2 regions of the Frankia sp. RB5 genome follow, and region 1 is predicted to be linked to the other one. Evidence: predicted binding sites of a transcription regulator. Region 1 holds the regulator's gene; the other holds the start of a gene.
The links. Region 1 encodes LexA, which represses DNA repair genes until DNA is damaged. Its sites were predicted from a motif close to CGAACNNNNGTTCG; they were not measured.

Region 1 (4,375 bases):
GGCGATGACCTTCGCGCGGCTGAAGGGCTCGGTCACACCGCTGCGCTTGAGTACCCGCAGCGACGCCTCCTCCATCGTGGTGAACCGGCGGCCGCATGAGAGGCAGGAGCGCCGGCGCCGGATCGCTGAGCCTTCCTCGGCCTCTCGGCTGTCGACGACACGGCTGTCCGGATGCCGGCAGAACGGGCACCGCACGCGAGACGCCTCCTTCACCGAGCCGGCCGACAGCCCTTCCGCACCGTCCCGACGTCGGCGCACCGGGACGGACCGCGGGCCCCACCGCCGCACCGATCCGGTGGGACCTGTGGACGAGCGGCCCTCGTTCTGTGGAAGACCTGTGGATCCACCTGTGGATGACTTACACCTACGTAAGCACCAGATGTTGTGTCCAACTTAGCGCACGACCCCATGGATGGGAAAACCGACCCCCCGCATGCCACACGAGGACATCAGCCCGCGGGGGCCCGACGACCCTGGGCGAAGCCGCCTCAACCGCCCGCACCCGGCCCGATGCGGAGGCGTCACCGCGGCGACCATCGACCACCCGCCGTCGCGACCGCCGGTGTCCGATCAGGCGGCTCCCGACATACCCCCGCCGGGCCTCACCCATCCAGTAAGAGGAACTGGCCGGGGGTGAGCTGGGCGGAGGACAGATCGTTGATCCGCATCAGCCGATCGACCACCACGCGCGTGTCGGCGTCCGGCTCGAGCACGGCGGCGATCTCCCACAGCGACTCCCCCGCCACGACCAGGTGGCCGCGTGGCGGCTCGTCCGACCACGCCAGCGAGGCCCGTGGCACCACCACCGCCAGCATGGCCGCGATGAGCATCGCCGCGGCCATGGTGACCACCACCCGACCACGCCTGGTCAGCCGAAGAGGCGCCGGCTCCCGTCGCACTCGCGACCGCGACGGAACCCCGCTGGCCGGCCCGCGACCAGGCGCCGGCATCGGATCCCGCCCGTGCGGCGCCGCGGTGCCGTCCGACCTCGCACCGTCCCGGCGCGCCACGGGCCCGCGCGACGCCGCACCGCCCCGCGGCCCCTGGCAGCTCGGCGACGACACCCGACCAGGCGCCGCCCTCGCCTCGCGGGACCGGGAATGGGACGGGAACAGACCGGCGTTGGCGGGCACCGATCGAGGACCGGGACGGCCAGCCGGCGCTCCCGCGGACCGCCCGGCGACCCGTTCCCGGACCACGGCCAGGTCGATGACCTGCGCCGAGCAGCTGGGACTCACGACATCCTCCCGTGGCGAGCGGGCCGGGACCACCAGGCGGGCGAACCCCAGTTCGATCGAACTCCTGGTCGATTGTCGCACCCGGCGCGGATCTGGCAAGAGGACACGCTCGAACAAGCGTTTGAGATTCCGCGACCGTCCGGTTACCGTCAAGACGATCAGGTGTGCACCGGGTGGATTCTCCGGGTCGCGGACGGACGCACGCCGTGGGGGTGTCGGGATCGCGGGCGATCCCGACCGCGACGCGGCGCTCACCCGTCGGACGTGGGGTGACCAGCTGGTGACCACGTACGCGACGAGTAGGTACGTGACGAACGACGTACGCGACGAACGACGTACGCGACGAGGAGAGCGGTAGCGATGACCACCCAAGGCAGGGGTACACGCCGGGGCGGGGCCCGCGGCAACGTGCGGGCCTTTCCCGAAAACCCCGCGGACGCGGCCGGACTGACCCCCCGGCAGCGCAAGGTGCTCGAGGTCATCCGGGCCGCCGTGGAGCGGCGCGGATACCCGCCAAGCGTCCGCGAGATCGGTGAGGCGGTCGGCCTGACCAGCACGAGCAGCGTGGCGCACCAGCTCAAGGTGCTGGAGGAGAAGGGCTACCTGCGGCGGGATCCGAACCGTCCGCGGGCGATGGAGGTGCTCAGCCCGGACCGCCCGCGCCGCCGCGCCCAGGCGGCGCCGGCCGCGGTGGTTCCCGCGTTCGGCGGTGAGGCCGCCGCGGCGCCCGGCGGCGAGGCGTCAGCGGCCTACGTGCCGGTGCTCGGGCGGATCGCGGCCGGCGGCCCGATCCTCGCCGAGCAGGCGATCGAGGATGTCTTCCCGCTGCCCAAGGAGATCGTCGGCGAGGGCACGCTGTTCCTGCTGCGCGTGGTCGGCGAGTCGATGATGGGCGCCGCGATCTGTGACGGCGACTGGGTGGTGGTCCGCCAGCAGCCGGTCGCGGACAACGGCGAGATCGTCGCCGCGATGATCGAGGGTGAGGCGACGGTGAAGCGCCTACGCGTCCGCGACGGGAAGATCTGGCTGCACCCGGAGAACCCTGCCTTCAACGACATCCCGGGCGAGGAGGCGACGATCCTCGGCCGGATCGTCGCCGTGCTGCGCAGGGTCTGACCACGCGACGGCCGGCCGCGCGTGGCGGCCGGCCGATCCGTGGTCTGCCCGATCCGCTGGGCGATCCGCGGTCCGACGAACTCAGGCCGATCCGGGCGTGCTTCGGCCGGGTCAGAGCGGAGCCGGTCAGGCGTCCGGACCCGGCGCGGCGTGGGTCAGGCCCGGAAGGCGTCGAGATCGGCGGCGAGTGCCGGCGACACCCGCGCGGTGAGGCGGGTTCCGTCTGCCGTGTGCTCCTGCCCGAGTACCTCGCCGTGGGCGTGGACCCGCGAGACGAGCTCACCCCGGGTATAGGGGACGAGCACCGTCAACTCGACGTCCGGGTGCGGAACCCGCAGGCACAGCGCGTCAACGAGCGCGCCGAGCCCCTCCCCCGTCCGGGCCGAGACGAACACCGCCTCGGGCGCCAGCTGGCGAAGCTCCGCGACGACGGTGGGAGCGACCGCGTCGACCTTGTTGACGACGATCAGTTCGGACACGCCGCCCGCGTCGATGTCGTTGAGGACCTCGCGGACGGCGGAGATCTGCGCGGCCGGGTCGGGCGCGGAGCCGTCGACGACGTGCAGCAGGAGATCCGCGTCGGCGACCTCCTCGAGCGTCGAGCGGAACGCCTCGACGATCTGGTGGGGAAGATGGCGTACGAAACCCACCGTGTCGGTCAGGGTGAACGCGCGGCCGTCCGGCAGGGTCGCCCGGCGCACCGTCGGGTCGAGGGTGGCGAACAGCGCGTCCTCCACCAGGACGCCGGCGCCGGTGAGCCGGTTGAGCAGCGAGGACTTGCCGGCGTTGGTGTAGCCGGCGATCGCCACCGCGGGCACCTCGCCGCGCCGCCGCGCCGCGCGCTTGGTCTCCCGCACGGTGGACATCCCGGCGAGTTCACGGCGCAGCCGGGCCATCCGGGCGCGCAGCCTGCGCCGATCGGTCTCGATCTTCGTCTCACCGGGGCCGCGGGTACCGATGGGAGCGCGCCCGCCACCACTGGCCGCGGCGCGCGACATCGACTCACCCCAACCACGCAGCCGGGGCAGCATGTACTGGAGCTGGGCCAGCTCGACCTGCGCCTTACCCTCTCGGGAGGTCGCGTGCTGGGCGAAGATGTCCAGGATGAGAGCCGTCCGGTCGATGACCTTGACTTTGACGATCTCCTCCAGCTGGCGCAGCTGGCCGGGGGTGAGCTCGCCGTCGCAGATCACCGTGTCGGCGCCGGTCGCGGCGACGACCTCGGCGAGTTGACGGGCCTTGCCGGAACCGACGTAGGTCGCCGCGTCCGGCCGGTCGCGGCGCTGCACGAGCGCGTCGAGGACGACCGAGCCGGCGGTGGTGGACAGCGCGGCGAGCTCCGCCATCGATGCCTCGGCCGCCCGCAGCGAGCCCGAGGTCCACACGCCGATCAGTACCACCCGCTCCAACCGCAGCTGGCGGTACTCGACCTCGGTGACGTCGTCCAGCTCGGTGGCAAGGCCCGGTACTCGACGCAGGGCCGCTCGGTCCGCCAGATCGAGCTCGTCGCCGGATTCGGCGAAAAAGCCCGAAAGATTGCCCGAATCGTCATCGGTGAGTTCAATGAGGGATCTGTCGAGGGTGGACGCGTCCAGGGCGTCGGCAGGAAGTGTCATACCATCCGTTCTCAACGCGGCCCGCTGCCGCGGCATTCCGCGCCGGTTCATTTAGCCAGGTCACACGCCTTCTCGGTGACCCGGGGGCGATCCCGCCATCGAAGGGGCCGGCCCGGGCCAGCCCGGCCGCACCGCTTCGGTGTTCCCCGGCGGAATCGTCCCGTCGCCTGCCAGGGTCCCACGCCCCAACGAGGATCGCGAACGGTTTAGCCGCCTCGTTCCGGCGATCCCGCCCGTCGTGGTGACTCCGCCGCACCCGGCGCCATCCCCGCGGGGATCATGACGCGCTCACGGCCGCGCCACGTGACCGGGCACGGCAGGCGATCCGGGAGATCAGCCGACGGGCGTAGCGTGGGCGCGGTGTATCGCGAGCGCCGGGCCGCCCGCCTGCCGGCGACGATCTGG
Region 2 (4,375 bases), on a different contig from region 1:
GTCTACCTGCACATCCCGGACGACGCCCAACCCAGCGAGGCGGCGCCGCTGCCGGTCGTCATCCTCTACCCGGACGCCGGCGGAGTCCGGCCGGTGATGCAGGAGATGGCCGCCCGGTTCGCGGCCGAGGGCTACGCGGTCGCGCTGACGAACTACTTCTACCGGTCCGGCCGGCTCTCCTTCGACCTGGGAACCGTCTTCGGTGATCCGGACGAACGGGCCCGACTGATGGCCATGCTCGGCGAGGCGTCTCCCGAGGGTGTCGTGCACGACACCGAGGCGCTGCTCGACGTCCTGGCCGAGGCCGGGAACCTGCGCTCCGACCGCGTCGGCGCCGTCGGATACTGCCGCGGCGGCCTGATGGCGTTCACGATGGCCGGCGAGCTGCCCGAGCGGATCGCCGCCGCCGCCTCGATCCACGGCGGCGGCATCGCGACCGACGCCCCGACCAGCCCGCACCTGCGCGCCGGCGCGATCACCGCCGGCCTCTACTTCGGCGTCGCGGAGAACGACCGCAGCTGCACCCCCGAGCAGCGGGACATGCTCGTCGCCGCGCTCGAGAAGGCCGGCGTCCGCTACGAGCTCGACGACGTCCCCGCCGGCCACGGCTTCGCCGTCCGCGACCACACCGGCGCCTACGACGAGGCCGCCGCCGAGAACCACTTCGCCAAGGTCACCGCCCTGTTCGCCCGCGAACTCCCCCGCGCATGACCGCGTGCCGCTGCTTGTAGTCGTCCGGATCGGACCGGGAGTCCGGCCCCTCGCGAGCTGCGTCTCCCGTGGTTCTCGGCCTGGTAGGCCGCACGGGAGATCGTGCGGCGGATCCCAATGGCCGGCTTCCCACCCGCAGAGCCGGCCGCCGGCGCCTGTCCGCTGCAGGCGTTGCGTGGGAACGGGAGGTTCTGCCAGTTTCAACGGGACGAATCGGACAGGGAGCCATGTGAAAGTGGCACGTCGAGGCCTTCCCCCGCGCCGGCGCGGAAAGTGCGTCCCACCAGGTGAAACGCAGGAGGTTCCAGCCGAGGCGGACCAGGTCGTTCTGACGGGCGCGGTCGCGATGCGGGGCCGCCGGCAGGCCAAGGGGGCCGACCCCGTCCGCCTCGACAGCTAGGCGCGCGCCCGGCCAGGCGAAGTCGACGCGGGCCACCAGCCGGCCGCTGCGCGGATCACGCACCGGCCACTGCGTCTGCTCGGGCAGCAGGCCAGCGTCACCGAGAAGCAGGCGCAGCCGTGTCTTCACGCCGACGCGGACAGCCACGGTTCGCCTTCGAGCTGTATGCCTTGTCCGCAAGCCCGAGGTCGGGCTGGGCTGGGTTGGGTTCGCGGCCGACCCGACCCGCGGCGACCGGGTCCTTTCCCCATGCGCCCGGGCCTGCGTCGAGTCCTCGCACCTTCTAGGTGATCAACCCATTGACGCCCGCCACGGCCCGCTGCGCGCTTTATCCACAGCCGGGCCGCCGTGTTCCAGCTGTCCACAGATTCAAACACTTGTTCGACAGTCCGGGCTGCCCGATCTACGGTTGGTCCATGGTCATCGACACCCGGCTCAGCGAGAGTACCTGCCCCGTAACCCATCCGCCCGACCCCGACCCACCACCAGAGCCGCCTGACTCCGGTCCGGCCCCGATGGCCACGGTCGGTGAGCCCTCCGCTCCCACGGCCGGCGATCCGCTCATGGCCGCCGCCTCCTCTCCGTCCACCTCCGTCGGCTACGCCCCGACCTCGGACGGCGCCGCTGGCGGGATGCCCGGCAGGTTCGCGATGCTCAGCGAACTCGTCGACGCGCTGCTGTCCGACGAGCCCTGGCAGCTCTCCGACGGAGAACTCGACACCCTCCTCGAGAGCACCGGCCGGCTGGGAGGCCGCACGGCGGCGCTGCGCGGCCGACTCATCGTCGAGGCTCAGGTCCGTGGCCTGGCCGGCCGCCTCGGCGCCCTCGACGTCGCCAGCCTGTTGCGGGACCGCCTCGCGCTGACCACCCGGGAGTCCCGCCGTCAGGTCGACCTGGCCCTGGCGATCCACGACGGTGCCTGCGGGGCCACCGGCGAGGCCCTCGCCCGCGGGGCGATCACCGTCGAACACGCCTACGTCATCCGGGACGCCATGAAGGCTCTTCCCCGCGACGTCACTGAGACCGAACGCGCCACCGCAGAGCAGACACTGCTCGACTACGCCCCCATCTTCGATCCCTTCCGGCTCGTCAAGCTCGCCGCCCGCATCCGTGAGCAGCTCACCCGCGTCGACACCTCCCCCGGCGGAGACGATCCCGACACCGACAGCCGCACCGGCCAGCCCGGCGACCCATCCCACAGCGGCGGAGACGATAGCGCCACCGGTGGCGGTGGTGGCCTGGGGCGCGGCGACGAGGACGATCGCCCCTCCCCTGATCCCGCCGGGGTCCGCCGGCTCAGCCTCACCGACACCGCCCACGGCACCACCCTGATCAGCGGTGAGCTCGACGCCGAAGGTGCCGCGCTTCTGCGCACCGCGCTCGACAGCCTCGCCGCTCCCCGCCCCGCCGCGGACGGCATCCCCGACCCCCGCAGCCCCCGGCGCCGCCAGGCCGACGCCCTCATCGACCTCGCCACCCGGCTCCTCAGCGGCGCGGCCGTGCCGATCTCCGGTGGGGTGCGCCCGCACCTGACTGTGCTGGTGCCTTGGAGTGCCCTCGTGGGCAGCGGCCTCGACCCGGCCACCACGGAGTGGGGGCTGCCGCTGCCCCGCGGGGTGCTCAGCCGCCTGACCTGCGACGCCGAGATCACGAGGATCATCCTCGACGCGGAGGGCGTCCCCATCGACGTCGGCCGCGCCAGCCGCACTGCCACCCCCGCCATTCGCCGCGCCCTCGTCGCCCGCGACCGCGGATGCGCGTTCCCGTCCTGCGACCGCCCACCCAGCTGGTGTGAATGCCACCACGCGCCGGAGTGGGAGAACGACGGAGTCACCGCACTGTCGAGCATGGTCCTGCTCTGCGGACAGCACCATCGGCAGGTCCACCACGACAAGTGGACGATCATCTTCGAATCCGACGGGCGGCCGTCCTTCATCCCACCCCCCCACATCGACCCCCACCGCCGACGCCGCCGAAACCCCTACAGCCGCCCGCTTCCCAACCTCCACCGTCAATGATCAGAGTCGGGTCCGGCGGGCTCCCCGCCGGTGGACGGGGCGGGCCGAGACGGGCTGGTCGGGCGTGATCGGGCGGGGACCACATGCTTGCGGACAAGGCGTACAGGCGAACTGTGCCTGCCTTCGTCGGCGCGGGATCCGCCACAGCGATGTCCTGTGCGGGCCGACCAGGTCGAGAACCGCGGGAGATCGGCTCGCGGGGTGGCCGGGCATCGCGGTTCGACCCGGACGCCTACAAGCAGCCGACTTCCCAGGCGCTCGCTACGGCGTGTAGATGATGTCCCAGAGGCGGGCGGTCATGTCGGTGCCGGTGGTGGCGAGCAGCAGGCCGAAGGGGGCGAACGCGCAGCTCATGACGGTGCTGCTGTGGCCGGTGAGGGTGGCGATCGCGGAGCCGGTGGCGACGTCCCAGAGCTGGGCGGTGTCGTCGGTGCTGGCGGTGGCGAGCAGCTGGCCGTCGGGGGAGAAGGCGCAGCTCTGGGCGGAGCCGGGCAGGGTGGCGACCGTCGTGCCGCTGGCGGCGTCGGTCAGGCGGGTGCCCTCGTTGCCGGCGGTGGCGAGCAGGGCGCCGTCGGGGGAGAAGGCACAGCCGCCGGTGAAGTTCGTGTGGCCGGGCAGGCTCATGATGATCTCTCCGACGGAGACGTCCCAGAGCAGTGTGCTCTCGGCGCCGGCGGAGACCAGCAGCCGGCCGTCGGGGGAGAAGGCGCAGCCGTAGACGGTGCCGCGATGGCCCTGCAGGGTGGCGATGTTCTTGCCGGACATCGCCCCCCAGAGCCGGACCGTGCGGTCGGTGCCGGTGGTCGCGACGAGGCTGCCGTCGGGGGAGAAAGCGCAGCCGTAGACCGGGCCGCGATGGCCGGTGAGGGTGACGGTCTGCCGGCCGGTGCCGACATCCCAGAGGCGGGCGGTCTTGTCGCTGCCGGTGGTGGCGAGCAGGTCGCCGTCAGGGGAGAAGGCGCAGTCGTGCACGACCAGGCTCTTGCGGCCGGTGAGGGTCAGCGCGGTGCGGCCGGTGGCCACGTCCCAGAGGCGGGTGCCGTCCTTGCTGGTCGTGGCGAGCAGCTTGCCGTCGGGGGAGAACGCCGCCGAGGTGACGTCGCGCTCGTGGCCCTTGAGGGTGGCTCGGGGCGTGACCTCGACGCGCAGCGAGGCGCGGCTGCTGCGCTCGAAGCCGCGCAGGTCCGCGCCGCTCGCCGAACCGCCGCCCGCGCCCGCGGCGCCGAGCGGGGCCGGACCGCTGGGC

Region 2: the regulator LexA is predicted to act here: its motif matches at 1,482-1,495, upstream of AC6EXY_RS08840 (HNH endonuclease signature motif containing protein).

The regions. Positions count from the first base shown of each region.
Region 1 covers NZ_JCBATA010000066.1:10,554-14,928, reverse strand. The annotation lists gene nrdR (transcriptional regulator NrdR) at 1-195, opposite strand, end outside; gene AC6EXY_RS26850 (LysM peptidoglycan-binding domain-containing protein) at 603-854, opposite strand; gene lexA (transcriptional repressor LexA) at 1,599-2,354, shown strand; gene hflX (GTPase HflX) at 2,510-3,970, opposite strand; gene AC6EXY_RS26835 (AraC family transcriptional regulator) at 4,322-4,375, shown strand, end outside.
Region 2 covers NZ_JCBATA010000013.1:22,003-26,377, forward strand. The annotation lists gene AC6EXY_RS08835 (dienelactone hydrolase family protein) at 1-711, shown strand, start outside; gene AC6EXY_RS08840 (HNH endonuclease signature motif containing protein) at 1,627-3,129, shown strand; gene AC6EXY_RS08845 (Hsp70 family protein) at 3,391-4,375, opposite strand, start outside.